DNA from 3 places in the Micromonospora sp. WMMD975 genome. Region 1 is predicted to be linked to each of the others. Evidence: riboswitches for the same ligand, from Rfam matches in the RefSeq annotation. Region 1 holds a riboswitch; each other region holds the start of a gene.
The links. Region 1 has a riboswitch for cyclic di-AMP ahead of O7613_RS26245 (NlpC/P60 family protein). Riboswitches for the same ligand answer to the same signal wherever they lie in the genome.
Positions count from the first base shown of each region.

Region 2: linked by a shared signal. The riboswitch ahead of O7613_RS28595 (hypothetical protein) and the one ahead of O7613_RS26245 (NlpC/P60 family protein) in region 1 are both predicted to bind cyclic di-AMP.
Region 3: linked by a shared signal. The riboswitch ahead of O7613_RS18030 (hypothetical protein) and the one ahead of O7613_RS26245 (NlpC/P60 family protein) in region 1 are both predicted to bind cyclic di-AMP.

Region 1 covers NZ_CP120739.1:5,884,257-5,894,576, forward strand. Annotated here, with positions in the region: gene O7613_RS26235 (C40 family peptidase) at 1-1,004, shown strand, start outside; gene O7613_RS26240 (peptidoglycan recognition family protein) at 1,089-3,125, opposite strand; cyclic di-AMP (ydaO/yuaA leader) riboswitch at 3,359-3,494, shown strand; gene O7613_RS26245 (NlpC/P60 family protein) at 3,508-4,542, shown strand; gene dcd (dCTP deaminase) at 4,618-5,196, opposite strand; gene O7613_RS26255 (pyridoxamine 5'-phosphate oxidase family protein) at 5,275-5,865, shown strand; gene O7613_RS26260 (zinc metalloprotease) at 6,020-7,000, opposite strand; tRNA gene O7613_RS26265 (tRNA-Gly) at 7,235-7,308, shown strand; gene O7613_RS26270 (hypothetical protein) at 7,462-8,286, opposite strand; gene O7613_RS26275 (2'-5' RNA ligase family protein) at 8,361-9,011, shown strand; gene O7613_RS26280 (GNAT family N-acetyltransferase) at 8,996-9,487, opposite strand; gene O7613_RS26285 (NUDIX domain-containing protein) at 9,546-10,100, shown strand; gene O7613_RS26290 (MerR family transcriptional regulator) at 10,171-10,320, shown strand, end outside.
Region 2 covers NZ_CP120739.1:6,347,985-6,358,304, reverse strand. Annotated here, with positions in the region: gene O7613_RS28655 (sigma-70 family RNA polymerase sigma factor) at 1-690, shown strand, start outside; gene O7613_RS28650 (hypothetical protein) at 850-1,074, opposite strand; gene O7613_RS28645 (hypothetical protein) at 1,125-1,559, opposite strand; gene O7613_RS28640 (EndoU domain-containing protein) at 1,586-2,095, opposite strand; gene O7613_RS28635 (hypothetical protein) at 2,103-2,597, opposite strand; gene O7613_RS28630 (hypothetical protein) at 2,600-2,923, opposite strand; gene O7613_RS28625 (YbaB/EbfC family nucleoid-associated protein) at 2,923-3,348, opposite strand; gene O7613_RS28620 (CsbD family protein) at 3,496-3,669, opposite strand; gene O7613_RS28615 (heavy metal translocating P-type ATPase) at 3,739-5,991, opposite strand; gene O7613_RS28610 (heavy-metal-associated domain-containing protein) at 6,026-6,232, opposite strand; gene O7613_RS28605 (metal-sensitive transcriptional regulator) at 6,312-6,611, shown strand; gene O7613_RS28600 (YibE/F family protein) at 6,619-7,917, shown strand; cyclic di-AMP (ydaO/yuaA leader) riboswitch at 8,072-8,203, shown strand; gene O7613_RS28595 (hypothetical protein) at 8,207-9,232, shown strand; gene O7613_RS28590 (carbonic anhydrase) at 9,295-9,948, opposite strand; gene O7613_RS28585 (helix-turn-helix domain-containing protein) at 10,121-10,320, shown strand, end outside.
Region 3 covers NZ_CP120739.1:4,158,021-4,168,340, forward strand. Annotated here, with positions in the region: gene O7613_RS18005 (hypothetical protein) at 1-277, shown strand, start outside; gene O7613_RS18010 (carbonic anhydrase) at 316-951, opposite strand; gene O7613_RS18015 (alpha/beta hydrolase) at 1,097-2,065, shown strand; gene O7613_RS18020 (AAA family ATPase) at 2,243-4,360, shown strand; gene O7613_RS18025 (cation diffusion facilitator family transporter) at 4,435-5,349, shown strand; cyclic di-AMP (ydaO/yuaA leader) riboswitch at 5,493-5,623, shown strand; gene O7613_RS18030 (hypothetical protein) at 5,628-6,710, shown strand; gene O7613_RS18035 (hypothetical protein) at 6,789-7,259, shown strand; gene O7613_RS18040 (SRPBCC family protein) at 7,269-7,721, opposite strand; gene O7613_RS18045 (STAS domain-containing protein) at 7,858-8,217, opposite strand; gene O7613_RS18050 (hypothetical protein) at 8,732-9,136, shown strand; gene O7613_RS18055 (cellulose binding domain-containing protein) at 9,248-10,320, opposite strand, start outside.

The sequences.
Region 1 (10,320 bases):
CCATGCCCCCTCATCGTCACGTCCCGAGCGCTCCATCCGGCCCGCCGGCCGGGTCGCACCGGGTGGTACGCCGTCTCCTCACCCTGGTCGCGGCCGTCGCGGTCGGCGCCGGGATGGTGGCGGCCCCGGCGTACGCGGCGCCCTCGGTGGACGAGATCGACGCGCAGATCGACAAGCAGTGGGAGAAGCTCGAACCCACCATCGAGGACTACAACAAGGTCCGCTCCCAGCTCAAGGTCAACAAGAAGAAGTCCGCGGACCTGCAGAAGAAGATGGTGCCGCTGGAGCTGGCCTCGACGCTGGCGATGAACAAGGTCGGCGACATCGCCGCCCGCTACTACATGCGCGGCCCCTCGCAGGAGATGGGCGCGCTGCTGGTGAGCACCAAGCCGGGCACCCTGGCCGAGCAGCTCGTCATGCTCGACCGGGTCGCCGACGACCAGCGGAGGCAGATCGCCAGCGTGCTCGCGGCCCGCGACAAGTACAACGCGCAGAAGCAGAAGCTCGACCGGCTGATCGCGACCGAGCAGCAGCAGGAGGCCAAGCTGGCCTCGCAGAAGAAGCAGATCGACGCCGAGATCAAGCGGCTCACCGGGATGCTGCCGGTGACCTCGATCCGCCCGGCCGGCTGCCCGAAGATCGACGGCGTGGTGAGCAGCGCCGCGCGTACCGCCATCAAGACGGCGTGCGCCCAGGTCGGCGACCCGTACGTGTGGGGCGCCACCGGCCCGAACTCGTTCGACTGCTCCGGCCTGACGCAGTACGCCTACAAGGCGGCGGGCATCTCGCTCACCCACTTTACCGGCGCCCAGTGGAACGAGGGCCGCAAGGTTTCCCGCTCCGAGGCGAGGCCGGGTGACCTGGTCTTCTTCGGCGCCGACCTGCACCACGTCGGGCTCTATCTCGGCAACGGGGTGATGGTGCACGCGCCCCGGACCGGCAAACCGGTGCAGGTGTCGAGCATCAGCACCCAACCGCTCGCCGGCTTCGTCCGGGTCGGCTGAGCCGCACCCGAGGCATCGAGAAGGCCCCCGGTCCACTGGACCGGGGGCCTTCCTCGCGTCGGGATCTTTTCGCGCCGGGTTCCCCTACCGGGGCGCGCCGACCGGCGACGGCAGGATCAGCACGTCGTCGAGGTTCACGAACATGATCCGGTGGCCGAACTGGACCTGCACGTACCGGTTCTTGCCCCGGACCACGGTGCGGTCGCCGGGGGCCGAGCCGTCGAACGAGACCGCCCGGTAGTACTCGCCCGGCAGCACGCCGCCGACGGCGTACCGCTGGCCGGCCGCGAACGTGTACTGGAGCGGGGAGATGGCCTGGTACGGGATGGTGTCCGGGTAGGCGGCCTGCTCCGGGTAGGCGCGGCCGTACACCGGGACGGTGGCACGGCCGGGCCGTGGCGTCACCACGAAGCCGGTGGACCACTTGGCCGTGGGCGCCTTGGTGGGGTTGTGGAACCACGCCTTCTGGCCGAGATACCAGATTGCCGTCCAGTCACCCTGCCGGCCGGCCACCGCGTACGTCTGTCCGGCCGAGGCGCGGGCGCCGTGGTCGGAGATGTACATCGTGTCCGGTGTGCCGTCCGGGCGCAGCCCGAGGTCGTTGACGAGCGGGGCGTCCGCGCTCGGCGCGGTCCGCAGGAGCACCGCCGAGGAGCCGTGCGACGGGCAGGGCTCGGCCGGCGGGGTGGGCGTCGGGACGCCAGGCGGCTGCTGGTTGCAGCCGACGAACGCCGGCCGGTTGGTGGTGACGTCCGGGTCGATGGTGACCAGGCCGGTACGCGCGGTGCCGAGGGTCCGGAATGGTGCCTTCATCAGGTCGAAGTAGTGCGACCAGTCCCAGTAGGGGCCCGGGTCCCAGTGCATGCCGCCGACCGCCGCGGCGGTGATGCCGGGCACGTTGTCGTGACCGATGATGTGCTGCCGGTCCAGCGGGATGCCGAACTTCTGCGCCAGGTAGCGGACCAGCTTGGCCGAGCTGCGGTACATCGCCTCGGTGTACCAGGCGCCGTTTCCGGCGAAGCCCTCGTGCTCCAGGCCGATGGACTTGGCGTTGACGTACCAGTTGCCGGCGTGCCAGCCGACGTCCTTGGCCTTGATGTGCTGGGCGACGTAGCCGTCCGCCGAGCGCAGCGTGTAGTGCCAGCCGAGGTAGTCGGCGCGCTTCACCAGGTCGACGCTGGGGTCGAAGTAGCCCTCGGTGTCGTGGATGACGATGTATTCGATCTTCTGCTGCTTCGGCCGGTTGCCCAGGTCGTGGTTGCCGTAGTCGCCCGGGTCCGCGCTGAGCTGCTCGTACGGTGCGGGGATCCACTCGCAGGCCAGCCGCACCGGGCACTCCAGCCCGTCCGGCCGCTGCGCGTGGCGCAGCCCGAGCCGGCTGAGCACCCCGCGGTCCGGCCGGGCGGCGGTGGCGGCCATGGTGACCCGCTGCCCGTCGTCGGTGGTCCGGGTCGCGCCCTGGCCGAGCTGGTCGTAGACCTCGTCGGCGAAGGCCGCCGCCGCGTCCGAGGTGTCCGCGCCGGAGTAGCGGGCCACCGCGCCGTACCAGGCCGCCGCGTCGGTGCCGGCACCGACCGGCCCACCCAGTGCCTTCTGGTACGCGGCGAGCAGCGCCGCGCCACCACGGATGTTCGCGGCCGGATCGGTGCGCAGCTTCTGCGCGTCGAGGCCGGTGAGCGTCGCGGCGGCGTCGAGCGTCTGGAGCGAGGCGGTGGGCAGCGGCTTCTCCCGGGCCGGTGCGGCGGTCGTGGCCGGGTCGAGGGTGAGCGGGCGGGAGTCGTCGCCGCGCGGGTCCTCGTCCTCGCCGACGTGCGCGCTGCGGGGCAAGGCGAGGACGTGCGCGGCGTCGGTGAGGTGCATCGGGCCGTAGCCGCCGCTGGTGCTGGGCTGCCCCGGGTGGGCGTCCCAGCGGGACTCCAGGTAGGAGACGCCGAGCAGCACGTTCTGCGGCACGCCGTATTCGGCCGCCGCGGCGGCGTACTGCTTCTGCCTGTCGTCGTTGCTGGATAGGGTGTTCGGTGGCGCGGCGGTCACCGGGCCGGTGGTCGCCAGCGCGGTGGCTGTCGCCACGGCGGCGGCGAGCAGCATCCGTCCGGCCGACGGCGGGGGCGAGAGGTGCATCGAACCTCCTGGACAGGGATGGGGGTCACTGCGTCCCCACCCTCACTCCGCGCACCCGTGACGGTCAATACCTTTCCGCCGGATAATCTGATGTGAAAAAAAGCTTCACTCATGTCCGGGGTTGCCCATTCCGTACGGAGTGTCACGGCCGTTCGGGTTGCGGATCGATAACGGGGATCCCTACTCTGGCCAATTGTCGGCCCGTACGTTCACCGTCCAACCCGGCCGGTGACGGTCCGACACCGCCGAGTCGCCTCCGGGCGAATCGGGGACCCAGGTACCTGGGGTGAATCCGCAGCCACTGCGGTAGGGCGTCCCCCTTCCCGCCCGAACCCGTCAGCTAACCCGGTAGGCGGTCAGGAAGAAGGAGTACCGACGCCCGGTGGCACACCATGCCCCGCGGCCGTCGTCGAGCCGGTCGATCGACCGGTCCGCCGTCGCGCCGCGTTCCCGCTGGTCCCGCTTCACCACCACACTCGCCGCCCTGGTCGGCGCCGCGGTCGTCCTGACCGGAGGCGCGACGGCGGCCCACGCCGAACCCTCGGTCGCCGAGATCGAAGCCCGGATCGACCGCGACTGGAACAAGCTCGAACCCGTCATCGAGCAGGTCAACGCCGTACGCGAGCAGCTCGCGCTGCGACGCAAGCAGGCCGACGCGCTCGGTCGGCGGATCGCCCCACTCCAGGCCCGCGTGGACGCCGCGCTCGGCCAGGTCGGCGGGCTCGCCGCCGACGCGTACAAGGGCGACAACCTCTCGACCGTCAACGCCCTGCTGGGCAGCCGCTCGCCGGGCGAGCTGATGAGTGGCCTGGAGCTGCTCGACCGCTTCGCGCGCCACCAGCAGGAGCAGGTGCGCACCATCGCCGATCTGCGCGACGAGCTGGCGGCGAAGAAGAAGCCGCTGGACGAGATGGTCGCCGACCTGAGCCGTACCGAGGCCCAGCTCGCGGCGAAGAAGAAGCAGATCGACGCCGAGATCGCCAAGCTCCAGAAGCTGCGGCTCAAGGTGTACGGAAACGGTGGCGGTGGCAAGCTGCGCCCGGTGCCCTGCCCGGCCGGGTACCCGGGTGGCGCGGCCGGGGTGGCGGTCAAGTTCGCCTGCGCCCAGATCGGCAAGATCTATGTCTGGGGCGCCGCCGGCCCGGACCACTTCGACTGCTCGGGCCTGACCATGGCCGCCTGGGCCAAGGCCGGTGTCTCGCTGCCGCACAACGCCCGCCAGCAGCACAACGTCACGAAGCGGGTCAGCCGCGCCGAGTTGCGCGCCGGTGACCTGGTCTTCTACTACGCCGACCTGCACCACGTGGGGATGTACGTCGGCGACGGCTGGGTGGTGCACGCCTCCCAGTCCGGCAAGCCCATCACCATGAAGCGCGTGGACGACGGCGACATCAACAGCTACGGCCGCCCCACCTGAGGTGTAAGGAGGGGCCCCCGCTTAACGCATTCGGTATAGGCGGGGGCCCCTCTTAACAACCACGATCGGCTGGCGTCAGCGCGTCGGCCAGGTGCGCCAGCTCTGCCACGACCGGCTCGGCGTCGGGCCGCGCTGACCCTGGTAACGCGACCCGTAGACGGCCGAGCCGTACGGGTGCTCGGCCGGCGAGGAGAGCCGGAAGATGCAGAGCTGGCCGATCTTCATGCCCGGCCAGAGCGTGATCGGCAGATTCGCCACGTTCGACAGCTCCAGCGTGATGTGACCGGAGAAGCCCGGGTCGATGAACCCGGCGGTGGAGTGCGTCAGCAGGCCGAGCCGGCCCAGGCTGGACTTGCCCTCCAATCGGCCGGCGAGCTGCTCGCCCAACGAGATCACCTCGAGCGTGGAGGCGAGCACGAACTCACCCGGGTGCAGCACGAACGCCTGCCCCTCCGGCACCTCCACCATCGATGTCAGGTCGTCCTGCTGCGTCGACGGGTCGATGTGCGTGTAGAGGTGGTTGTTGAATACCCGGAACAGCCGGTCGAGGCGTACGTCGATGCTGGACGGCTGCACCAGTGTGGGCTCGAAGGGCTCCAGCGCGAGCGTGCCCGCCTTGATCTCGGAGACCAGGTCGCGGTCGGAGAGCAGCATCGGAACACCATAGCGACCGATGCGGGTGACCTGCGTGTCGGACTGCGCTGTCGTACAAGTGTTCGATAGGATGTCGGCATGGCTTCCTGGTCCGAATTCGCCGCCGACGAGCCCCGACTCGCCGCCGAGATCCGCCTTCTGATCCAGCAGTACGGGCCGGGCTTCGGCTATCTCGCCACGGTCCGCGCCGACGGCGGGCCCCGCGTGCACCCGGTCTCCCCACTGATCACCGACGACGGGCTGTGGTGCTTCGTCATCGACTCGCCCAAGCGCCGCGACCTCGAACGCGACGGCCGCTACGCGCTGCACTCGTTCCCGCCGGAGGAGAGCGACGACGAGGCGTACGTCGCGGGCCGCGCCCACCCGGTGACCGATCCGGGCACGGTGGCCCGGCTGGCCCGGGTCGGCCGGGCGGCGCCGCTCGGCGACTGGAAACTGTTCGAGTTCTCCGTCGACGTGGCGATGCTGACCCGGCGCGACCCGGCTGCCCGCCCCGGCACCGGCCGGCCGGAGATGCGGCTCTGGCTCGACCCGCGCGGCTCCGCGCCGGCTCTCGGTCACGAGCCGCTCGATCCGCGGCGGGCCACGCCGGCTCTCCGTGAGGGGCCGCTCGCCCCGGAGGGCCGGCGCGGCCGGCACGGCTTCGACACCCGTCGCCCAGCCGCCTGATCTCATCCGGTCGGCTCCGGCCGGCGGTCACATCCGGCTGCGCCGACCAGATCCGCGGGCCGAGGTGCCCTTCCGGCGTCCGAGCGGTCCGCAAAACGACCGACGCCGGCCCTGTCCGAGGACGGGGCCGGCGTCGGTGCGTGGTGGGGTGAGGTCAGGCCGCGCGGTACGCGTTCCACGCGGTGAGCATGCGGCTCGCCTGGCCGGCGGTGAACTGGTACATGCAGGAGTCGTAGGTGTAGTCCATGAAGTTGGTGATCGGGTCCTTGCCGGTCGCGGAGCAGGTGTCCCGGCCGGTCGGGCACTGGTAGGCGGGGGACGCCTCGGCCGGGGTGTCGGAGACGCCGTCGCCCGAGCCGGAGCAGCCGCCCTGGAAGGTGTGGTAGAGGTTCAGCCAGTGGCCGATCTCGTGGGTGCCGGTGTCGCCCTGGTTGTAGTTGGTCGCGGTGCCGCCGGGCAGCGACTCGTTGAGCACGACGACGCCGTCCATCTTGTCGAGCGTCCGCTTCGGGAAGGTCGCCCAGCCGAGCAGGCTGTCGCTCAGCTCGCCCAGGTAGATGTTGAGCGTGTTCTTGCCGCCCTGGCGCAGCGAGGTCTTCATCGAGCGCTCGGCCGAGGAGCCCTGCACGATCGGGTACCACGACGTGTTGGTCACGCGGTTGATCTTCGTGAGTGAGAAGGAGAACGCGGTGGCCGCGCCGCCGGTCGAGCCCGCGTACGCCTGGTTGAGCACGCTGATCTGCTGGTTGATCATCGAGTCGGTGATGTTGCCGCCGGCCCGGGTGCTGTTCTCCTGGATCACGTGCACGACGACCGGGATGGTCACGGTCGCCAGCGGGGCGACGGCGCCGGTGCGGAAGTTGGCGCGTGCGCGTTGCGCGGCGGCGAGGTCGGCCTCGCGCTCGCGTACCTGCTGCGCGGTCAGCTCGTTGGGGTCGAGCTTGACGTTGCCGCCCTTGGCGACGCGGGCGTTGGCGTGGCTGTCGGCCGGCTCGGCGCAGCCGCCGGCCGGGGCGGCCGAGAAGGCCGAAGCAGCGGGGACGACGCCGACGGCCGCGGTGCTGAGCAGCAGCGCGAGGGTCGACGTCGCGACACCGGCGGTACGCCGGGTCAGCAGGTTGGGACGGAGTCCCATGGGCCCACCTCTTTCTGACGACGTGACCGGGGGTGTGTCACGTCGGGTCGGAAACGTGGGGCAGACGTTACATCCCATCGACGCATTTGAGAACGGCCATATGTTGCCGGCATGCAACATCCCCGGCCGGTCCGCACCGGGCGTTCTTGATCCACTCCAGTTCGGCGAGGTGGTGGCGACGCGGGGGTACCTGGGTGCACGGGGGCGGTGACCTCAGGTACAGTGGTGCCGCCTGCGGGTGTAGTTCAATGGCAGAACATCAGCTTCCCAAGCTGACAGTGCGGGTTCGATTCCCGTCACCCGCTCCACAAGTAGGGCCCAGGTCAGGGTTTGTTCCCGGCCTGGGCCTCACTCGTTCCGGTCACTTCTTGCGCTTGCCGTGTCCGACGTGGGCCCGGGTGGAGGCGTGGCCCTCCGGGGACGAGCGACCGAGTTGACGGCGGCAACGGCTACGGCATTGCTCATGAAGGCCTCGGCCAGCGGTCCCTGCATGCGCGGACAAACCATGAGTCAAAGACATCCCGGATGGACTCGGCCGAGGGTGATCTGTCTTCCGATGGCAAGTATTCGTAAGAATACTTGTCTCGACTGATGCGACCGTCCGGGCCCCATCCCAGTAGGGAGTAGAACAAGTCGCCATTGCCTAGCCGAAAGCCGTGCACTACCGGTACGAAGTTGTAGCCGTACGGCTCAAGCGTGATGCGGCGGCGCGCGAGAGCGGGAGATTGCTGCATGTCGTAGATCTGCGTGAGGTTGTTGCGTCCCTCATCGACCCACTCCGTCGGGAACAGGCCACCCGCGTCGCTCTCCACGACCGCCGCCATGCGTATCTTCCAATCTTGCAACTCGGTCCTGTTCAGCCAGAACCCGATGCTTGGCCACGCAGTGTAGAGCGACATGCCAAGCACATCCAGACACTTCTCCTCCGGCCGCTTGATCGACCTGATGCGATCGATAAGTATCGCGTAAACATCTAACGGGTCGGCGAGATGCTTCTGTTCGGAAGAATTGTCTTCGACGCGCTGTGCTATGGAGCGCACCTCCAGAAACACGGCGCCTAGGGTGGCAAAGATCAACGTTTGCGTCAAGCCGCTCGTATCTTTGAGGTCGACGCGGTCGAGGACAGGCTTCATCCATGGAATATTCAGAACCAGGATGATAATCAATCCACCGAACACAATGACGGGTTGCAGGAGGTCGAGGATGCGGGTTCCGAGTTGTCGCAACAGGTGCCTGAACTGCTTCCGCTGAAGCTGTCGGCCGATGTGAACCTGCTGGTCAGGCATCGTTTCCCCATTAGAGTCATGTAGTTATGGATGGATGATAGCATCGGCCGGTTTAGAGTGGTACAGTCCAGTACGTGGGACGAGTGGATGTGCGGGTGCGACAGTCGGATATCAGTCTGGAAACGACGCTGTTAAATGTGGCGATTCTGCCGCCGCAACCGATAGCGGCAGAGGTGCAGCGGCTGAGCGGTGAGCTCCAGACCCGCGGCGGTCTGATACACGTCGATGGGCAGCAGCGTCTAGCCCATATGACGCTCTACATGGCTCGCTTTTCGCGTCTCAAGATCGATGAGATCGTCCTGCGTGTGGAGGCGCTTGCGGCCAGTCGACGTTCACCGATCACCTCGGAGCACACTGGCTACTATCTGACTCCGGGGAACTACTACGAGGTCTCCTATGCAAGGAGTCCAAGTATGATGTCCCTGCACAACGAGGTTTCTGACGCTCTGCTACCGCTTCGCTTCTCGCCCGGGCAGCCGGTCGTCGAAGACTTCTTCGCTCCATATTCTGCGGCGCAGGAGGAGCAAGCCAAGCGTTCGGGGTACGACTTGAGCGGCGATCTCTACCGGCCGCACGTAACGATCACGCGCTTCGCGACCAGACCGACGGCTGACCTTCCGACGTCCCCTGTCGACCTTTCCTTCAATATCTCGCGCATCGGGTTGTTCGAGGCAGACAAGCTTGGCGCGGTAACCGAGCCGATCGCCTGCTACGACTTGGGATGAAGCTCCAGGACGTGCCGCCGGCCCGGCTGCCCGCCCAGGTCCACCTCGCCGGCCGGCACGAACCCGGTACCCCGGAGCACCGCCAGCGACGCCGGGTTCGCCAGCGCCGCGTCGGCGACCAGCCGGCGCAGCCCGTACTCGTCTCGGGCCAGTTCACAGACGCGCCGTACGCCGTGTCGGGCCAGGCCGCGCCCGGCGGCGCGCGCGGCCACCCGGTAGCCCAGCTCGGCGCTGCCGTCGGCCACGTCGACCAGGTTGAACCGCCCGAGCACCGCGCCGTCATCGTCGAGCAGCACGTGGAAGCGGCACGTGCCGCGAGCCTGTTCGTCGAGCAGGCCCGCGTGCCGGGCCGCGAAGTCGGCGAAGTAGTCGTCGCCCCGGTCGGGTACCCATCGGGCGAAGTACTCCCGGTTCTCCCGCTCGAAGCGCAGCACGGCGGGCGCGTGGTGGGCGGCGAGGCGTTCGAGTTCCGGCACCGAGCCAGGCTAAGCGGGCGCGCCCGACGGCGTCGTACCCCGCTGGCACTATCGGCGCATGCGGGACGAGATCCGGGCCCTGGTCGAAGGGCTGACGCCGGGTGACGAGCGGGAGGCGCGGCACCGGGAGGCGACGCTGGCGTGGCTGGCCAGCACGACGGACATCTTCCGGCGGGTCAAGCCGCGCACCCCGTCGCCGCACCTGGTCGCCTACTTCCTGCTGCGCGACCCGTCCGACGGCGCGGTGCTGCTCGTCGACCACCGCAACGCCGGCATGTGGCTGCCCAGCGGCGGTCATGTCGAGCCGGGCGAGCATCCGGTGCGCACGGTCCGCCGCGAGCTGCGGGAGGAGTTGGGTGTGCCGGCGGTCTTCGCGCCGCCGTTCGGGGAGCGACCGGCCTTCCTCACCGTCACCGAGACGGTCGGCCCGCCCGAGAGCCGGCACACCGACGTCAGTCTCTGGTATGTGCTGACCGCCGGCCGGGACCAGCGGCTCACCCCGGATCCGGTGGAATTCCGGGGCGTCCGCTGGTGGACGCCGGCCGAGGTGGCCGACGCGCCGGCCGGCTCCGTCGAGCCGCACCTCGGACGGATGCTGGCGAAGCTGGCTTGACCCGGCCCCTGCGGCAAGCATCAGCGTGGTCCGGGCCGGCCACCCGGGTCGGCGCGAGGAGGAGAGCGACGTGCGGCTGCTGACCATCGGCGCGTTCGCCCGCGCGGCCCGCCTGACGGCCAAGGCACTGCGGGTCTACGACGACTGCGGGCTGTTGCCGCCGGCCGCCGTGGACCCGCACTCCGGCTACCGCTACTACGCGCCGGAGCAGCTCGACCGG
Region 2 (10,320 bases), 460 kb from region 1:
CTACGGGTGCTCTATCTGATCTTCAACGAGGGTTACACCGCGTCGAGCGGGGACGAGCTGCACCGGGCCGAGCTGACCGGGGAGGCGATCCGGCTGGCCCGGGAACTGCGCCGATCGCTGCCGGACCACGGCGAGGTGGCCGGGCTGCTGGCTCTGATGCTGCTCACCGACGCGCACCGGGCGGCGCGTACCGGCCCGGACGGAGAGCTGGTGCCCCTGGCGGAGCAGGACCGAACCCGCTGGGACCGGGCCGCCGTGGCGGAGGGGATCGCGCTTGTGACGGAGGCGCTGACCTGGTCCGCGCCCGGTCCGTACCAGGTGCAGGCGGCCATCGCCGCGGTGCACGCGGAGGCTCCCACCGCCGCGACGACGGACTGGCCGCAGATCGTCGCGCTCTACCGGGTGCTGGCCCGGCTCGCACCCAATCCGATGGTCACACTCAACCAGGCGGTCGCGGTGGCCATGGTGGACGGACCCCGCGCCGGTCTGGCCCTGCTCGCGCCGCTGGACGCCGACGACCGGACCGCCGGCCACCACCGGCTGGCCGCCGTCCGCGCGCACCTGCTCGAACTCGCCGGCGAGCGGGCGGACGCCCGGGCCGCGTACCTGGCCGCCGCCCGCGCCACCACCAGCCTGCCCGAGCGGCGTTACCTGGAGGTACGCGCCGCCCGCCTCGCCGTCGACCCCTGAGACACGCTTTGGGTGCATCTCTTGTCGCCCCAGCGACAACAGATGCACCCAAAGGAAAGCCCTCTGGTGTCGGCCAGATCAGAACAACTGACCCAGTCCGGGTGCGGCCGGCCCCAACGCTCCTCCCACTGCACCAGCTCCGCCTGCCAACGGGGCAGGTCAGGCCGGTAGTAGCGGCCGCGCCCCCTCGACCCACTCGTTGTCGAACTCAAGGCCGTCGGCGGTGAATCTGACCTCGTATTTGTCGCCGTCCCACCCGTCGTCGAGCGGCCGACCGTGCGCCACGTCGTCGATCATCGCGAGCGCGGCGAGGCAGGCGGAGCGGTAGACGGAGACGTCGGTAAGCAGCCACGCGCCGAGTGCCCGGTAACGCTGATCGGTCACGTCGAACAGCGGCAGCCCGAACTCATCGACGTAGAAGCTGATGTCTCCGGTCAGAACAGCCGCCCCCGGTACGGGTGCGGCATCTGCCAGGTCTCTTCCCAACGGAGCAGATCGGCCTGCCACTGAGGCAGGTCCGGGTGGTATTCACGGACGAGATCGGTGCGCTCCGGCATGCTGACCAGGAAGCGCCAATACCGTTCCAGCACCTCGCGAACCTCCGGCACCGAGTACTCGCCGTGCTGGAACTCCAACCATTGGTTCTGGAGTGTCACCCGGTCCGCTCCGAAGTGGACGTCGAACTTGTCGCTGCTCCACTCTTCAAAGGGCTCCCTGCCGTGCGACACGTCGTCGATCATGGCGAGAGCGTCCAGGCATACTCGGAAGTAGACGGAGATATCAGTGGTCAGCCACACCCCCAACGCCTCGTGGCGGGCGTCGTCCGCGTGATACAGCGGCAGCTTGAACTCGTCGACGGAAAACGTCATTGCACTCACGGACAACCTCCGAGTCGTCACACCACAGGCCAGCCGTGCTTCAGCGCACCCGTTTGAGGATGGTAGTAGCCCTCGATCGTCACGTTGCGGTAGCTGCCGCGCCACGTACCGTCGGGTAGGCGACGTGCGTTCTGAAAGGCGCCGCTAATGGCCGCGTCCACCTCGGCCGGGCTCCAGTGATCGGGAAAGAAGGAGCTTACGCCGTTATTGCCACCCTTCGGCTTCCATGCTCCGGCAGGCGGGTTGGCGGATCGATCGAAGTATTCCGGCTCGGCCGTATATGCCTGGGTCCGCGGGTCCCGGCGGACCGTACCGGGTTTCAATCGACGCCCCGGGAAGTCTTCTCCGCCCGGCCGGTAGTGGTAGCCGGAGCCGGTGGTCTTGCCCGGCCGCTCGTGCCCCTTGAACACGTGCTCTCGCGAATGCGGGGTCATCCGGCCGGGCCGGTTGCGCTTGTTGGCGCGCTTCAGGTATTTCAATGCCGCCCGCATCAGCCGCCCGCTGGCCTTGCCCGACCCCTTGGCCATCACCAGCTCACCCGTCGACGAGTTTCCAGAGGACTTCCTGGACGAGGTTGCCGACGATCGTGCGGGTCAACTGCTGGAAGACCGGGATCTCCAGCAGCGAGGCACCGAAGGTGACCGCCGCGGTGGCGATGGCCTGGGCGATCTCGATGGCCAGGATGACCAGTTGCACGATGACGGCGACCTTGAGGGCGAGCACGATCGCCGCGCAGATGATCAGGCCGGTGCCGGTGAGCACCGCGGCCGTCACCCCGTCGCGGAGGCTGTCGGCGGGGCTGTCCTCCCGGTTCCACCAGGTCTGGAACGCGGTGATGTCCTGGCCGGTGTGCTGCGTCCAGACCGCCGCCGCCCCGGTGTTCGCCTCGGCGACCACGCCGGAGAGGGTGCCGGAGAACCGGATCCAGGCGTTGCCCATCTCGAAGAGCTTGACCTCGTCCGCCTCCGGCCAGGTGTAGCCCAGGACGCCGAGCAGCGACCGCAGCTCGCCGGGCAGCTCCAAGCCCATCGTCAGCCTCCCAGTGACCGGCGCAGACCGTCGAAGCCCTGCGTGATCCTGGCTTCGACCTCGGCGTAACGCGCGGCCATGTCACCGAGGTCGACGCCGGCTGCGGAGATCTCGTCGAGCGCGGTGTCGAAGCATTCGAAGGCGAACGCGGAGACCTCGTCGTGCGCGGCCCCGATCAGCGAGCCGATGTCGTCGGAGCCCCAGGGGCGACCGAATCCGGCCAGCTCGGCCCGGAACGCGGTGAGCGCCTGACCGAACCGGGTCGCCGCACCGCCCAGCGCCTGCCCGGATGCGCCGAGCGCGTCGGGGTCGACCTCGACCGGCATCAGCGACCGTCCCGCTTGGAGAGCCGGTCCTGCGCCTCGACGAGCGCGTCGGTGAACGCGTTGAACTGGCGGCCGGCGTCCTCCTGGATCCGGCGTAGCTGCTCGCCCAGGGAGCCCAGGTCAACCTGGCCGGGGACGGCGGCGGTGGCCTGTTCCTGGAGGTCGGTGAGCGCGGCGTTGACCGCCGCCTCGATCTCCTCGGCCAGGGTTTCGCTCGGCATGCGCATGACCCGTGGATCCAGGGCCACGGCGGTGAGCCGGCCGGGCAGGCCGGCGGTGACCCGGATCAGGCCGTCGGCGGCCTCACCGACGCCTTCCGGTGGCGCGGGCGGCGCACCGTCGTCGGCGGCGTTGTGCCGCTGCAACGCGGCCATGGTCTCGGACAGGACCCGGCCGAGGCCGGACGGGTCGGCGGGTTGGGCCATCGCACAGCTCCTGCCGGAATCGAGGTCGCTTCGCATCTTATGCACCGAACGCGAGCCGGGGTGGCCCCGGGTGAGCGACCGTGGATGGTCCTGGACAGCACGCCGGGCCGGCCCGAAGGCCGGCCCGGTGGTGGTGCGAGGCGTACGTCAGCTCTTGAAGGCGTCCTTGATCTTCTCGCCGGCCTGCTTGAGCTTGGCGGCGGCCTGGTCGTTGCGGCCCTCGGCCTCGAGGCGCTCGTTGTCGGTGACCCGGCCGACGCCCTCCTTGACCTTGCCCGCGGTGTCCTGGGACGTGTTGTCGATCTTGTCGTCGAGACCCATGGGAACCTCCAACTCAGCAGTTGCGTGACGACAACTGATTACCCCGACGGCCGCCGGCCCAATCCAACGTCACCCGATCGGGCGGAACCGCCGCAGCCGCAGGCTGTTCGCCACCACGAAGACTGATGAGAAGGCCATCGCCGCACCCGCCAGCATCGGGTTGAGCAGCCCGGCGGCGGCCAGCGGCAGCGCCGCCACGTTGTAGGCGAACGCCCAGAACAGATTGCCCTTGATGATCGCGAGCGTGCGCCGGGAGAGCCGGATGGCGTCCGCCGCGGCCCGCAGGTCGCCCCGGACGAGGGTCAGGTCGGCGGCCTCGATCGCCACGTCGGTGCCGGTGCCCATGGCCAGGCCGAGGTCGGCCCGGGCCAGCGCGGCGGCGTCGTTGATCCCGTCGCCGACCATGACCACCACCCGACCCTCGCGCTGGAGCCGCTCGACCACCGCCACCTTGTCGGCGGGCAGCACCTCCGCGATCACCTCGTCGATGCCCACCTCGGCGGCCACGGTGGCGGCCACGGTGGCGTTGTCGCCGGTGAGCAGCACCGGGGTGAGCCCCAGACCGCGCAGCCGGTCGACCGCCGCCCGGCTGGTCGGTTTCACCGCGTCGGCCACCGCGAGCACCCCGCGGGCCCGCCCGTCCCAGCCGGCCAGGACCGCCGTGCGGCCGGCGGCCTCCGCGCCGGTCGCGGCCCGCGACACCTCCTCGGGTACGTCGAGACCGCGCTCCCGCAGCAGTCGGTTCCGCCCGACCACCACGCTCCGCCCGTCGACGGTGCCGGTCACCCCGAGCCCTTCGACGTTGGCGAAGTCGACCGCGACCGACGGTCCGGCCTGGGCCGCCGCCTCGGCGACCGCCCGGGCGATCGGGTGCTCCGAGGCCGCCTCCAGCGCGCCGGCCAGCCGGAGCAGCTCGGCGGCGTCCTCGCCGGTGGCGGGCCGCACCTCGGCCAGCGCCATCCGGCCGGTGGTGACGGTGCCGGTCTTGTCCAGCACCACGGTGTCGACCCGCCGGGTGGACTCCAGCACCTCCGGCCCCTTGATCAGCACGCCGAGCTGCGCGCCGCGCCCGGTGCCGACCAGCAGCGCGGTCGGGGTGGCCAGGCCGAGCGCGCACGGACAGGCGATGATCAGGACGGCCACGGCGGCGGTGAACGCGGCGGTCGGCCCGGCGCCGGTGGCGAGCCACCAGCCGAGCGTGCCGGCGGCCAGGGCGATCACGATCGGCACGAAGACGCCGGAGATCCGGTCGGCGAGCCGCTGCACCGCGGCCTTGCCGGTCTGGGCCTGCTCCACCAGCCGGGCCATCTGGGCGAGCTGGGTGTCCCCGCCGATCCGGGTGGCCCGAACGACGAGCCGGCCGCCCGCGTTGATCGTGGCGCCGACCACCGTGTCGCCGGGGCCCACCTCGACCGGTACCGACTCACCGGTGAGCATGCTGGCGTCGACCGCCGAGGTGCCCTCCTCGACCACGCCGTCGGTGGCGATCTTCTCCCCGGGGCGCACCACGAACCGGTCGCCGACCACGAGCTGGTCGACCGGGAGCCGGACCTCCTGCCCGCCGCGTCGTACCGCCACGTCCTTCGCGCCCAGTTGGAGCAGGGCCCGCAGGGCGGAGCCGGCGGTGCGCTTGGCGCGGGCCTCGAAGTATCGACCGGCCAGGATGAAGACGGTCACCCCGGCGGCGGCCTCCAGATAGATGTTGCCGGCGCCGTCGCTCCGGGTGATGTCGAACCGGAACGGGTGGGTCATCCCCGGCATGCCGGCGTCGCCGAGGAAGAGCGCCCAGAGCGACCACCCGAACGCGGCGAGCGTGCCGAGCGAGACCAGGGTGTCCATGGTCGCTGCGCCGTGCCGCAGGTTGACGAGCGCGGCCCGGTGGAACGGCAGCCCACCCCAGACCACCACCGGCGCGGCAAGCGTCAGCGAGAGCCACTGCCAGTAGTCGAACTGCCAGGCCGGGACCATGGCCAGCACGATCACCGGCAGGGTCAGCACGGCGGAGACCCACAGTCGGGTACGCGGGCCGCGCAGCTCGTCCGCCGGCTCACCGGCCACGGTCTCGCGAGCCGGCGCGGGCGGCGGCGGCACCACGGCCGTGTAGCCGGTCTTCTCCACGGTCGCGATCAGGTCGGCCGGGGCGACCTCGTCGGCGTACCGGACGGTGGCCTTCTCGGTGGCGTAGTTCACCGTGGCCTCGACGCCGTCCATCCGGTTGAGCTTCTTCTCGATCCGGGCGGCGCAGGACGCGCAGGTCATCCCGCCGATGGCGAGTTCGATCTGATTCGGCGCGGTGGGCAGCGCCTTTCCCGTGGTGTTCATCGGTGCCTCCTCGGTTGCGCGGGTCCGTGGACCGTCACGCCCCGGCGAGGTCGTAGCCGGCCTCGTCCACGGCGGCGCGTACGGCGTCCGCGTCAAGCGGGCTCTGACTGGTGACGGTGACCCGGCCGGTGGCCAGGTCCACCTGGACGTCGGTGACGCCCGGCAGCGCGGTCAGCTCGGCGCTCACCGCGTTGACGCAGTGGCCGCAGGTCATGCCGTTGACCTGGTAGGTGGTGTCCATCTCGCCCTCCGATCCGATACCCCCCAGGGGTAGGAGTCGAACGTTAGCATACCCCCGAGGGGTACGCTATCCTCGGCGCATGACCACGCCGCCCACCCCGACCCGGGGCTACACCGCCAGCAAGGACCAGCTCCTCGCCCGGCTCCGGCGCGTCGAGGGCCAGGTCCGGGGCGTCGAGAAGATGGTCGAGGACGACCGCTACTGCATCGACGTGCTGACCCAGATCTCGGCCGTCCAGGCCGCGCTGGACAAGGTCGCCCTGGGCCTGCTCGACGGCCACGCCCGGCACTGCATGCACGAGGGCGCCGCCGAGGGCCGGGCCGACGAGATGGCGACCGAGATGATGGCCGCCGTGGGCCGTCTCATGAAGCGCGGCTGACCGGCCCGTGGGCGCCGACCACGGCCGTACCGTCCCCGCGCCGCCGCGCGTACGCCGAATCCTCGTCGCGACCGTGGTGCCGCTGTTCGTGCTCACCGTGGTCGCGGCGCTGGCGCTGTGGCCCCGGCACGGACCGGAGCCGACGGGCGGCGCGAACGTGCCGCGTCACCACGGCACGGTGACCCGGGTGGTGACCGAGCCCTGCCCGCCGACCCCGGAGGAGCCGGCGGGCACCGCCGGGCGGTGCGGCACCGTGACCGTCGCCGCGGAACAGGGTCCGGACGCCGGCCGGGAGGTCGAGACGCCGATCCCCGCCGGGCCGGGCGCGCCCCGGGTCGAGGTCGGTGACGAGGTGATCCTGGTCGAGCTGACCGACCCGGCCGATCCGGCGGCGACGACCTACCACATCGCCGAGCACCAGCGCGGCACGCCGCTGGTGTGGCTGGTGGCGCTCTTCGCCGCCGCGATCGTGGCGTTCGGCAGGTGGCGCGGGCTGGCCGCGCTGGGTGGCCTGGTGGCGAGCTTCGCCATCCTGCTCGGCTTCGTGCTGCCCGGGATCGGCGCCGGCCGGTCCCCGCTGCCGGTGGCGATCGTCGGCGCCGCCCTGATCATGTTCGTGGTGCTCTACCTGACGCACGGGATCAGCGCGCAGACGTCGGTGGCGGTGCTCGGCACGCTCGGCAGCCTGGTGGTCACCGGGGCGCTCGGCACGCTCGCCACGGCCGCCACCCACCTGACCGGCTTCGGCAGCGAGGACGCCACCACGCTGTCGATGTTCCAGGGCGACGTCGACCTGCACGGGCTGCTGCTGGCCGGCATCATCATCGGCTCACTCGGCGTGCTCGACGACGTCACGGTCACCCAGGCGGCAACCGTCACCGAGTTGGCGCGCGCCAACCCGGGGCTGTCCCGGCGGGCGCTCTACCGGGCGGCCACCCGGGTCGGCCGGGCGCACATCGCGTCCACGGTCAACACCATCGTGCTGGCCTACGCGGGCGCCTCACTGCCGCTGCTGCTCCTGCTGGTCGCCGACTCCCGCCCGGTGAGCGAGATCCTCACCAGTGAGTTCCTGGCCCAGGAGATCGTCCGAAGCGCGGTGGCCACCATCGGCCTGATCGCCGCCGTACCTCTGACCACCGCCCTCGCCGCGGTCGTCACCACCGCCGGGCGGCGCGGGCCGGACGACGACCCGGCGCCGCCCGCCCCGCGGTCGCCGCGGGAGCGGGACGAGGCGCTTGAGGCGCTCGGCGGGGCGCCCGCCGAACGTTGGCCCGGCGACCCGAGGAGTACGCAGGACGCATGGTGACACTCCGCAGCGTGACGGCCGGAATCAAACGCGATGCTGGTCACGCTGGGCAATGTCGAATTCTCGCGATTGGTCGGCTTCCGGACGTAGATCCCCGGTCGGGGTGTCGGGTAACCTCGCTGCCGGTCACCGCCGAAGGCACGCACCGGTGCCTGCGGTACCGCCGCCCAATCGCCTCCGGGCGAGCCGGGGAACCAGGTACATGGGGTGAATCCGCGCGAGCGGTAGGGGCCACTTCCGTCCCGAACCCGTCAGCTAACCCGGTCGGCGGCCGACGGAAGGGAACACTGTGACGGCACCCCTGCGCCGCTGGCTCACACCCGTGGTGGCCGTGCTCGCCTCGTGCGCCGTGCTGGCCGGGCCGACCCCGGCGACAGCCGCCCCGCACGCCGCCGCGCCCAGCCCCTCCGGGCACGCGGAGGACGACGACCCGCCGCTCATCACCGAGGCGATCGACTCCGCCAACCGGGCGTACCTCCAGGCCAAGACGAAGCTGACCACCTCGCAGAAACGCCAGAAGCTGCTGGCCGCCGAGGTGAGCGCGGCGGAGGCCGAGTTGGAGGCGCTCAGCCCGCAGGTCAACCAGATCGCGGCACAGTCCTATCGGACCGGTCGGATGGGCGCGATGGCGATGCTGCTGGAGAGCGACTCGCCCGACTCGTTCGTCAGGCGTGCCAACGCTCTGGACGAACTCAACCTCTTCAACGCGCAACGGCTCACCGCCATCAACGCCGCCAAGAACCGCGCCGCCCAGGCCAAGCTGGCCATCGACGCCGAGGTGCGCGAGCAGGAGAAGCAGACGAACGCGATGGCCCGGGAGCGGACCGAGGCGCAGAAGGCGCTGAAGCTCGTCGGCGGGCTGGGCTTCACCGGTGGTCTGGTCTCGGCCACGTCGCCGGTCGCCAAGGTCGGCCCCGGCCGCACCGCCGACGGCGGGTGGAAGTCGGAGTCGTGCAGCGAGAACGACCCGACCACCTCCGGCTGCGTCACGCCGCGCACGCTGCACGCCTACAAGGAGGTCAAGCGGGCCGGCTTCAACCGTTTCGTGGGCTGTTACCGCCCCGGCGGGCCGTGGGAGCACCCCAAGGGCAAGGCCTGCGACTGGTCGCTGCAGAAGAGTGGCTTCTCGCCGTGGCACAACAACGACACCCGCAGGTACGGCAACGAGGTGGCCGCGTTCCTCATCCGCAACGCCGACCGGCTGGGCATCTACTACGTGATCTGGAACCGGCAGATCTGGTTCCCGGCGACCGGTTGGAGTTCCTACAGCGGGCCGTCCAACCACACCGACCACGTGCACATGTCGCTGCTCTGACGCCACACACACGCGCGCGAAGGGGCCGCCCGCGGGCGGCCCCTTCCGTCTGTCCGGTGCGGTCAGCCGGCGAGTGCCGGATCCGCCGGCGCGGCCGGCGCGGGCAGCGGAGCCGGTGACTGCGCCACCGTCCGCACCTCGCCGCCGCTGAGCCGGTAGGACATGCCGACCACCGCGCACGCCCCGCCCGCCACCCGCCCGGCGAGGACCGTCGACCGGGCCAGCAGGGCCTCCACGGTCTGCGCGATGTGGACGTCGATGATGCCGTCGAGATCCTCGACCCCCTGCCGGGCGGCCCGGAGCAGGCTGGGCGAGACGGCGTCCACCACCGCGCCGAGGTGTCCGGCCGGGGCGGCGCCGGTGCGGACCGCCTCCCGGGCCGCCTGAACCGCGCCGCACGAGTCGTGACCGAGCACCACCACGAGCGGCGTGCCGAGCACGGTGACCGCGTACTCCACGCTGCCGAGCACCTCGGGACCGGCGGTGTGCCCGGCGGTACGTACCACGAAGAGGTCGCCGAGCCCACGGTCGAAGATGATCTCGGCGGCGAGTCGGGAGTCGGAGCAGCCGACGACCACCGCGAACGGGTGCTGGCCGTCGGCGACCGCGGCCCGGCGCCCGGCGTCCTGGTTCGGGTGCTGGGGCACACCGGTGACGAACCGGTGATTACCGGCCCGCAGTTCGGCGATCGCCTCGTCAGGAGTGGTCAGGCTCATTGCTGCTCACCTCGTGTTCGCGCGGAACGACCGGGCCGGCCGGCGGTGTCGGCCTCGCGACCCACCGTCACACGCGGCCGGAAGGCACGTCAAGATTTCGTGATACGCGTTTCATACGTCGCCGTCCCGGCCCGCACCGCGGTCGGAGCGCCCGAGCCGGGAAAGCCATACCATGACCACCATGGCGACCACACCAGGCGAGGACGGGAGCCGCCGGAACTGGACCTTCCTCACCAACCACGGGCACGTGCTGCTGGTCATCGCGCGCAACCCCACCGCACGACTGCGGGACGTGGCCGCCGAGGTGGGCGTCACCGAGCGCGCGGCCCAAGCCATCGTCGCCGACCTGGAGGCCGGCGGTTACCTCCGCCG
Region 3 (10,320 bases), 1.7 Mb from region 1:
TGGCCAGGGTGGCGCCCTCAGCGTGCTGGGCGAGTTCAAGTACCTGATCCCGCTCAACGGCGGCAAGCACGCCTACGTGCGCAACCTGACCAACGGCAAGACCGCGCACCTGCGCACCGACTCCGACGCCTTCGTCGAGGAGATCCGGGTGCTGGCCGCCGCCGGCCACGCCGCCAAGATCCGTGCCGAGCTGAACGGCCTGGCCGCGGCCCACCCGGACCACGGCTGGGACGCCACCGAGAAGCGTCTCGTCGAGGCCGGCGTCTTCGAGGGCTGAGCCCCCTCACCCGCACCATCACGACCGCCCGTCGGGGATCACCCCGGCGGGCGGTCGCGCGTCTCCTCCTCCGGCAGCACCGTGACCGCACCGGTGGCCAGGTCGTAGAGCGCGCCCACCACGGCCACGTCCCCGGCCGCCACCGGGCCGGCGAGCCGGTCGTCGGCGCGCAGCGCGGCCACCGTCCGCCGCACGTGCCGGCGGATCGCCAGCGGGTGGACGGCCGGGTCGTCGACGCCGACCTCGACCACCGCCGGAGCGATCCGGTCCACCACGTAGGCCAGCGCGCCACCGGGGCGCCGCCCGGTGCGCACCGCGTCGACCGCCGAACCGACCGCGCCGCAGCGCTCGTGGCCGAGCACCATCACCAGCCGTACGCCGAGCTGCCCCACCACGTACTCGATCGAGCCGCACACCGCCCGGTCCAGCACGTGCGCGCCGGTGCGGATCACGCAGATCGAGCCGAACGTCTGGTCGAAGATCGCCTCCAGCGGCACCCGGGAGTCGATACAGCCCAGCACCACCGCGTACGGCTGCTGGTCGCCGGAGGCCACCGCGGCGGCGGCGCTGACGTCGTGCCCGTGCAGGGGCTGGCCGCTGACGAAGCGGCGGTTGCCGGTGAGCAGCTCGGCCAGGGCGGCGCGGGGGCTGCGGGCGGCGGGGGTGGACGGCATGCCCCCAGCCTGGTCACCGGTCCGACCCGGCGCGGGCGGACGGTGAATCTTCTCCCGCCCCGATTGCCGTGGTGTGATGGCGGGTAACGCCGATGTTACCGCCGGGTCGCCCCGGTGACGCACCCGACGGCCCGGGAGGTGGACCATGGAACTGCGACTTCCCGACGACGTACGCCTGCACGTCACGGCGACCGGGCCGGTCGACGCCGAGGTCACCGTGGTCCTGCTGCACGGCTGGACGCTCGACGGGCGGAGCTGGCACCGCCAGGTCGCCGACCTGCGGGAACGCTTCGGTGACCGGGTGCGGGTGATCGCCTACGACGCGCGCGGGCACGGCCGGTCGAGCTGCCTGACGCTGCGCGACGCCACCCTGGCCCAGCTCGGCGACGACCTGGCCGCGGTGGTCGACGAGTTCGCCCCGTCCGGCCCGGTGGTGCTGGTGGGGCACTCGATGGGCGGGATGACCGTGATGGAATACGCGCACCGCCACCCCGACCGGTTCGCCGCCCGCACCGCCGGCCTGGTCTTCGTCGCGACCACCGCCGAGGGGCACACGCACACCGTCTACGGGCTCTCGCCCCGGATCGCGCGGCTGATCCGGCTCGCCGAGACCACCGGCGCCGGCGTGCTGGCCCGCTGCGGCGGCTGGCGACCGCCGCACGCGTTGCTGCGCGCGTTGCGCCCCAGCATCCGCTGGATGCTCTTCGGCGACCGCTGCGACCCGGCGGACATCCGGCTGGTCACCTCCGCGGTGGCGCGCGCCACGCTGCGCTCGATCGGCGGGTTCCGCGCCTCGATCGGCGCCCAGCACCGGCTGGACACGCTCGCCGCGCTCGGCGGACTGCCGGCCGCCGCGCTGGTCGGTGACCGGGACCGGCTCACCCCGCCGCCCTGCGCCGAGTCCATCGCGGCGGCGCTGCCCACCGCGGAGTTGACCGTCTGCCCCGGCGCCGGCCACATGCTGATGATGGAGCGCCCGGACGAGGTGAACGCCGCCGTCGCTAGCGTGCTGCGCCGGGTGCTCGCCGGCCCGGCCGCGTCGGGCGCCCGGTCGGCCGCGCCGGCCGTCGCCCGTCGGCGACGCCGGGCGGCCGGTCGCCGGGTGGCGGCCTGACCCGCGGCCGGGAACAGGTAACCGCCTGACCGGCGTACGGGCGGCCGGGAAACGGGTGGGAACGGCCGGATAACGGGCAACCTGCGCCGGTCGAGCGGCATGGCCCTGACATCGGGGTTGCCGGCGGCCCGTACCCTCATTCAGCCCGTTGCGCCGTCCGACCACAGGAGCACCGCGTTGACCGACCAGACCACGCTGGACCGGGAGATCGCCGCCGAACAGCGGCACCTCGACCGGGTGTACGCCCGGCTGGCCGAACTGCGCCGGTCCGCGGCCGACGCCGAGCGGGAGGGCTACCGGATGGCGCGGGTCGGCACCTTCGGCGCGCTTGTCGAGCGGGACGCGATGGTCTTCCACGCCGCGCAGCGCCGGCACGTGCTCGACGCCGAGCACGAGGGGCTGGTCTTCGGCCGGCTGGACCTGCGCACCGGGCAGGTGCTGCACGTGGGGCGGCTCGGCGTACGCGCCGACGACGCCGAGACGCTCGTGGTGGACTGGCGGGCCCCCGCCGCCGCCGCGTTCTACCAGGCCACCCCGGCCGAGCCGCGTGGTGTGGTGCGCCGGCGCACGATCCAGTCGGCGGCCGAGAAGGTGACCCGGATCGAGGACGACCTGCTGGATCCGGAGGCCGCCCCGGCGGACATGGCGGTGGTCGGGGACGGCGCGCTGCTGGCCACGCTGTCCCGGGCCACCGGCCGGGGCATGCGGGACATCGTCGCCACCATCCAGCGGGAGCAGGACGAGGCGATCCGCTCCCCCGGCAACGGTGTCACGATCGTCTCCGGCGGCCCGGGGACCGGCAAGACGGCGGTGGCGCTGCACCGGGCCGCGTACCTGCTCTATTCCGACCGGGCCCGCTATGCCGGCGGCGGCATCCTGGTGGTCGGCCCGTCGGGTGTGTTCGTCGAGTACATCGCCTCGGTGCTGCCCTCGCTCGGCGAGGAGACCGCCACCCTGCACTCGCTCGGTTCGCTGTTCCCGGGGCTGTCGGCGACACGGACCGACCCGCCGGAGGTGGCGGCCGTGAAGGGGTCGCTGCGGATGCGCCGGGTGCTGGAACGGGCGGCCCGGGACGCGGTGCCGGACTCCCCGGCCGAGCTGCGCCTGCTCTACCGCGGTGAGTTGCTGCGGTTGGAGCGGCAGGCGTTGGATGCGGTGCGGGACCGGACGCTGACCCGGGGCGCGCGCCGCAACGAGGTGCGCCGGGCGGCGTTCGACGCGGTGCTCGCCGCGCTCTACGCGCAGGCCCGCACGCTGCGGGTGGGCCGGCTGCCGGAGCAGCCCGCGTTCGAGGACGAGATCATCGAACGGCCGGAGTTCCGCGACTTCCTGCGGGCCTGGTGGCCCCGGCTGCACCCGCGCCACGTGCTGGGTTGGCTGGCCCGGCCCGAGCGGCTGCGCCGGTACGCCGGCGGGATCCTCTCCTCGGCCGAGATCCGGCTGCTCACCGACGCCTACCTGACGCTCGCCGACGAGGGCCCGACGGTCGCCGACGTCGCCCTGCTCGACGAGTTGGACGCGCTGCTGGGCAAGCCGGTGCAGCGGGCCCGGCCGAAGCGCGACCCGTACCAGCTCGCCGGCGGCGTGCGCGAGCTGAGCACGTACGCCGATCGGCAGCGCGCCGCCCGCGCGGCGGCCCGGGAGCGCCCGGCGGACTACCGCGAGTACGCCCACGTGGTGGTGGACGAGTCGCAGGACGTCTCACCGATGCAGTGGCGGATGGTGGGGCGGCGCGGCCGGCTGGCGTCCTGGACGGTGGTCGGCGACCCGGCGCAGACCGCCTGGACGGGTGACCCGCAGGAGCTGGACCGGGCCCGGGACCAGGCGTTGGGGCGGCGGCGCCGGCACCGCTACGAGCTGACCACCAACTACCGCAACTCGGCGGAGATCTTCGCGGTGGCGGCGGCGGAGATCCGCCGGCTGTACCCGGACCTGACGCTTCCCGACGCGGTGCGCTCGACGGGTGTGCCGCCGGTCCAGCGCGCCGTGGCCGCGGCCGAGCTGCCCGCGGCCACGGTCGAGGCGGCCGGGGCGCTGCTGGCCGAGGTCGAGGGCACGGTCGGCGTGATCACGCCGGTGCCGCGCCGGGACGAGGTGGCCGGCTGGCTGGGCCAGCTCGGCGCCGGCCGGCTCCAGGTGGTGACCAGCCTCCAGGCCAAGGGCATGGAGTACGACGGGGTGGTGCTCGTCGCGCCGGGCGAGATCCGGGCCGACCCCGGTTCGGGGGTACGCACGCTCTACGTCGCGCTCTCCCGGGCCACCCAGCGGCTGACCACGCTCGACCCGGTGGGCTGACCCACCTCACTTGCACACATAGCGATGTGAGCATAGATTTGTTCCGGCCGAGCTATGGGGCGGAGGGTGTGCGCGTGGGTGCAGGTCATGACCACAGCGGCGCGGTGACCAACGCGGCGCAGCGCCACGCCGGCCGGCTCTGGGCGGCGTTCGCGCTGCTCACCGTGCTGATGCTGGTCGAGGCGGTGGCCGCCTTCACGACCGGCTCGCTCGCGCTGCTCTCCGACGCCGGGCACATGTTCACCGACGTGCTCGGCATCGGCATGGCGCTCGCCGCGATCACCGCCACCCGGCGTGCCCGGACCGACCCGCAGCGCACATTCGGGCTCTACCGGCTCGAGGTGCTCGCCGCGCTCGCGAACGCGGTGCTGCTCGGCGCCGTCGCGGTCTACGTCCTGGTCGAGGCGGTACGCCGGTTCGGCGAGCCGCCCGAGGTGCTCGCCGGGCCGATGCTCGTGGTGGCCGTGCTCGGGCTGCTGGCCAACATCGCCGCCTTCGCGCTGCTGCGAGTCGGCGCACAGGAGAGCATCAACCTGCGCGGGGCATACCTGGAGGTGCTGGGCGACCTGCTGGGCTCGCTCGGGGTGATCGGCGCGGCGATCGTCATCGCGTTCACCGACTGGTGGTGGGCCGACCCGGTGGTCGCGGTGGCGATCGGCCTGTTCATCCTGCCGCGCACCTGGCGGCTCGGCCGGGCCGCGGTACGCATCCTGGTGCAGGCCGCGCCGGAGCACCTCCAGGTGACCGCGGTGCACGACCGGCTGGCCGCCGTGCCCGGCGTGGCGGAGGTGCACGACCTGCACGTGTGGACACTCACCTCGGGGATGGACGTCGCCTCGGCGCACCTGACCACCGACCCGCGCGCCGAGGTCGCCACCGTGCTCGCCGCCGCCCGGGCCGCGCTGCACGAGGACTTCTCGATCGATCACGCCACGTTGCAGATCGAACCCGGAGCGTCCGCCGGCGGCTGCGGCCCGACCGAGTGGTAATTAGGACAAACTTAAATCTGGGTGGCTATTGTTGGCAATTGCCGGTTTTGCCCGGTATTCGGCTCCGGCTGGTGGAGCCGGGTCCGGGCCGCGCCGGTAGGCTCGATCGCGGCCAACCCACGGGCGTCACTCCGGCGCCGGTGGAGCGGCCATCGCCTAATCGCCCGTGGGGCGAGCCGGGGAACCACGTACGTGGGGTGCATCCGCGTCAGCGGTAGGGATCTTCCGTCCCGAACCCGTCAGCTAACCCGGTCGGCGGTTGACGGAAGGACACGTGAATGCCCACAGTGGCACCTGTACGACGGACGGCCGCCCGGTTGGCGGCCCTGCTCGTCGCGACGCTGGCCCTCGGCGTCGCGACCGTGCCGGTCTCCCCCGCCACGGCGGCGCCGACCGGCCGGCTCGCCGCCGCACCCGGCGACGACGACGAGGGCGGCACACCGACCCTGCGCGCCCAGCTCGACGCCGCCAGCAAGGGCTGGCTGGAGGCCAAGGCCGCGCTGAACAACTCGGTCAACCGGCAGAAGCAGCTCAACGACCGGCTCACCACGATCGGCGCGGAACTGACCGAACGCGACGCCAAGGTCGGCGAGATCGCCGGGGTGGCGTACCGCACCGGCCGGATGGGCACCGCCGCGGCGCTGCTCGCCAGCAACAGCCCGGAAGGTTTCATGGACCGGGCCGCGGCCCTGGAGACCGTCGCCGCGCACGAGGACCGGACCCTGCGCGAGCTGATCGCCACCCGGGACGAGGCGGTCCGCACCCGCGCCGCGCTCACCGTCGAGATCAGCGAGCAGCGCAAGCAGGTCGCGGTGATGGCCAAGCGCAAGGAGCAGGCCGAACGGGCGTTGGAGGTGGCCAACCGCAAGCCGCCGGCGAGCGCCGGCAGCAGTGGCGGCGGCAGCAGCGCCCGAGGCTCGTCCTCGGCCAACGCGAAGCCGGCCAAGCGCAACTCCGACGGCTCGTGGCCGGCGGAGTCGTGCAGCGTCAACGACCCGACGCCGGCCAGCGGCTGCATCACCCCGCGCACGCTGCACGCGCTGCAACAGGCCAAGGCGGCCGGCTTCACCAGGTACGTCTCCTGCCACCGACCCAGCGGCTCGGGTGAACACCCGAAGGGGCGGGCCTGCGACTTCGCGGCCCAGAAGAACGGCTTCGGCGGCGTCGCCAGCGGCGGCGACAAGACGTACGGCAACAACCTGTCCGCGTACTTCATCCGCAATGCCGACCGGCTCGCCGTGCTCTACGTGATCTGGTTCAAGGAGATCTGGCTGCCCAGCAGCGGCTGGAAGTCCTACAGCGGGGGCAACGGCGACCCGTCCAGCGACCACACCAACCACGTGCACCTGTCGGTCTACTGAGCACTACGCTCCCCGACGTACGCCGGATGTCGTCGCGCGGCCCACGACGTGGGCCGCGCGACGGCCGACGATCGGCGCATGGGACGACTCTCGCCGACCGGCCGCAAGGCGCTGCTCACCGCGCACCTGGTCACCTCGCTGGGCTGGCTCGGCACCGACCTGGGGCTGCTCGCGCTCGGCGTGGCCGGGCTGCGCGGCGCCGACGCGGAGGTGGTGTACCCGGCGGCGGCGCTGCTCGCCACCTGGTTGTTCGCGCCGCTGAGCGTGGCGGTCTGGTTGGTCGGCACCGCCAGCGCGCTGCTCACCCCGTGGGGTCTGCTGCGCTGGCGCTGGGTGCTGGTGAAGTTCGCGCTCACCACCGTGATGCTCGGCCTGGTGCTGCTCCTGCTCACCCCCCGGATCCGGCACCTCGGCGCGCTCGCCGGGGCCGCCGACACCCACCTGCGGGTGGATCTGGTGGTGCCGCCGGCCGTCTCGACCGCGCTGCTCCTGGTCGCCACCGTGCTGTCCACGTACAAGCCGTGGGGTCGGCTGCGCCGCAGCGGCTGAGTCGTCACGTCAGGCCGACCGGCCCTCCAGGGTGGCGCCGAGACGGGCGGCGAGCCCCAGGTGGGCGGCCCGGGCCTGCCGGAACGCGTAGCCGAACAGCGGCGCTGGTGCGGTGAGGGTGATCTCCACGTCGATCCGCACCACGCCGTCGGGCTCGTCGCGCATCCGGGTGTGGTTGCGCACCGTCGTCGCCGGCTGCTGCCGGGCCACGGTGACCACCTCGTCCTCGTTGGCGATCAACACGTCCGCCTGGTAGGTCACCGGGAAGTGCAGCGGGCCGAGCTCCAACCGGTCGGTGATCGCGTAGCTCGCCAGCGCGCCCGGCCGGGGCGGCAACTGCCGGACCCGGACGATCAACGGATGCAGCTCGCCCTGCCGGCTCAGGTCGCCGAGCAGGGCCACCGCGTCCGCCCGGCTGCACCGGGCCTGCACGGTGTAGCTGAAGCTGTCGCTGCTCTGCAACCCGCCCCCCTCGCCGTCATGGGTCCGGACGATCGTCCCGTACCGGGGCCGGGCTGGCAACGGGTCGAAGGTCCCCGACCGGCGAGGGCCGAGTGGAGTCAACGCGACGCGCCGACGTGGGGTGGGCCGGTGACGGTCAGGCGCCGGGGAGCACCTCGGGCGCCTCGTCGGCGAACCACGGCTCGGGCGCGCCGAAGAGGCCCAGCAGGCCGGTCACCCAGAGCTGCCGGTGCACGAACCGGCTCGGCTCGGTGACCACGAGCTTGACGCCGCTGACCTCACACGTCTGGAAGCCGGCGACCATGGCGCTGATGCCGACGGAGTCGATGAACGTGACGAGCCGCATGTTGAGCTCGATCCGTGCGGGGCGCCCCTTGGCCAGCACCTCGGCGATCGACTCCCGCACCTCGTATGCGGTGTCGACATCGATCTCCCCACGGGGCGCGATCTGGACAACACCACCCGGACGCATCGACTTCACGATCGACAGGCTCACGCGAGCACCTCCACTCGCCCCTTCGGGCGCCTCATCAGTACGCGGGCCGCGACCGAGAGTATTCCTCCAACGGCCCCGGTCGCCACCCCCGGGGATGAGCAATTTGCGGACTGGGCACACCTGGGCGAACCCAATCCGGACTTACGGGTTCCGATTTCCCCTTCGACGCGGACCGCGATCGGCCGAACGACAGGTCCGAGTCGGCCGATCCGCTGACCCAGGGTAGCGGGCGCAGGCACGTCGCGACCAACACCCGCCCGCTCGGCGCGTTCACCCGCTTCGTCCCGTTCCGCCCCCGCTTCCCACCTCCCGGTACCCGCCGTCCGCATCTCGGGAGCCCGGAGATCTTGGTACGGAATCGCCCCTCCGGGGCGGCTTAATACCAAGATCCAGCCGCGTGGGGTTTGGCGGAGGGCTTCCCGGGGCACTGCGCGTGGGAGTGAACCGTGACGCGCCGGATGAACGCCGGAGTCCGAAGTGGCCGTCGGGCTTCGGCACCCGAGGAGGTAGAACCATGTTCGGATCCAGCCTGATGGACCGCCGCAGCAAGCCCGAGCGGGTCGCCGACCAGGCGTGGCAGCACCTGCTCACCGCCGTCGGCGCCGCCGGTGACAGCGTGCGGGACGCCGCCCTCTCCGCCCGCCGCAACTCCTCCGGCCTGGCCGACGACGCCACCGACCTGGTCGGCTCCGCCGCCGACGAGGCACGCCGCCGGGCCGGCCTCGCCTTCGACGCGCTCGCCGGACGCCGGCCCGCGCTGCCGTGGACGTTGCTGATCGCGGCGGCCCTGACCGGCGCCGCCATCGGCTGGGCCGCCGGCACGGCCGCCCGGGCGGCCGGCAGCCGGGGACGCGACGCCGACGAGATCGAGTTCGTGGACGTCGACCGGCCGAACTCCCCGGCCGGCCTGGACGGCTGACCGCACCTCGTCCCGCACGCGGCAGCCGTCCTCGGTCACGGCTCCGGTCACGAAAGCGATGGCCGCCCCCGGTACTCCGGGGGCGGCCACCTTTGTGATCGGCAGTCGCGGTCAGCGGGCCGCGCAGGACACCGTCGGCGCCCGGTTGCCGCCGGTGACGGTGCCGGTGAAGCCGACCGTGGTCGATCCGCCGACGGCGAGGTTGCCGTTCCAGCCGGCGTCGGTCACCGTCACCGCCGAGCCGGTCTGGGTGTGCGACCCGCCCCAGAGCTGGCTGATCCGCTGGCCGTCCGGGAAGGTCCAGGTGAGCGTCCACCCGGCGATCGGCGTGGTGCCGGAGTTGCGCACCGCCACCTCCCCCTGGAAACCACCCGGCCAGGTGTTCGTCATCGTGTAGGTGGCCGCGCAGCCGCGCCCGGTCGACGTGGGGGTCGGCGTCGGGCTGGCCGAGGTCGGCGTGGGCGTGGGACTCGGCGACGTGGGCGTCGGGGTCGGACTCGGCGACGTCGGGGTCGGCGTCGGGCTGGCCGAGGTCGGCGTCGGCGAGGGCGTGCCGCCGAGCCGGTCCGCCACCAGCACGCCCCGGCCGTTGGTGCCCAGGTAGACCCGGCCGTAGACGCGCGGGTCGCCGGTGAGCGCCTCGCCCGCGTTGCCGTACTGGTGCTGGTCGTCGTTGATCCGCACCCAGGTCGCGCCCGCGTCGTCGGAGCGGTACACGCCGTGCGTGCCGTCGACCGTGCCGATGGTGAACAACGCCGGGTACGTCTTCCCCGGGGCCGCCTTCCCGAAGCCGACGTTCACCGCCGTGGACACGGCTGACGCCTTCGTGAAGCTCGCGCCGGAGTTGGTGGAGTGCCAGAGGCCACCCTCGCCGGCCAGCCAGATGTCGCCCTCGACCCCGGGCAGCGCCTTGAACTTGACCCCGGTGGTGGGCAGGCCGGTCGCCGCGGTGGCGGTGAAGGCCGCCCCGCCGTTGGTGCTGACGTAGAACTTCCCGCCGCTGAACCCGTAGAACTTGTTCGGGTTGACCCGGTCCGACTCGACCGTGGCGTTGGCCGGGATGCCGGTGGCGGCGGTCCACGAGTTGCCGAAGCCGACCGAGCGGACGACCTGCTGGCCGGCGTCACCCGGCGACCAGACGAACTGACCGCCGTCGGCGGACGCGGCCACCGTGCCGCCGTTGT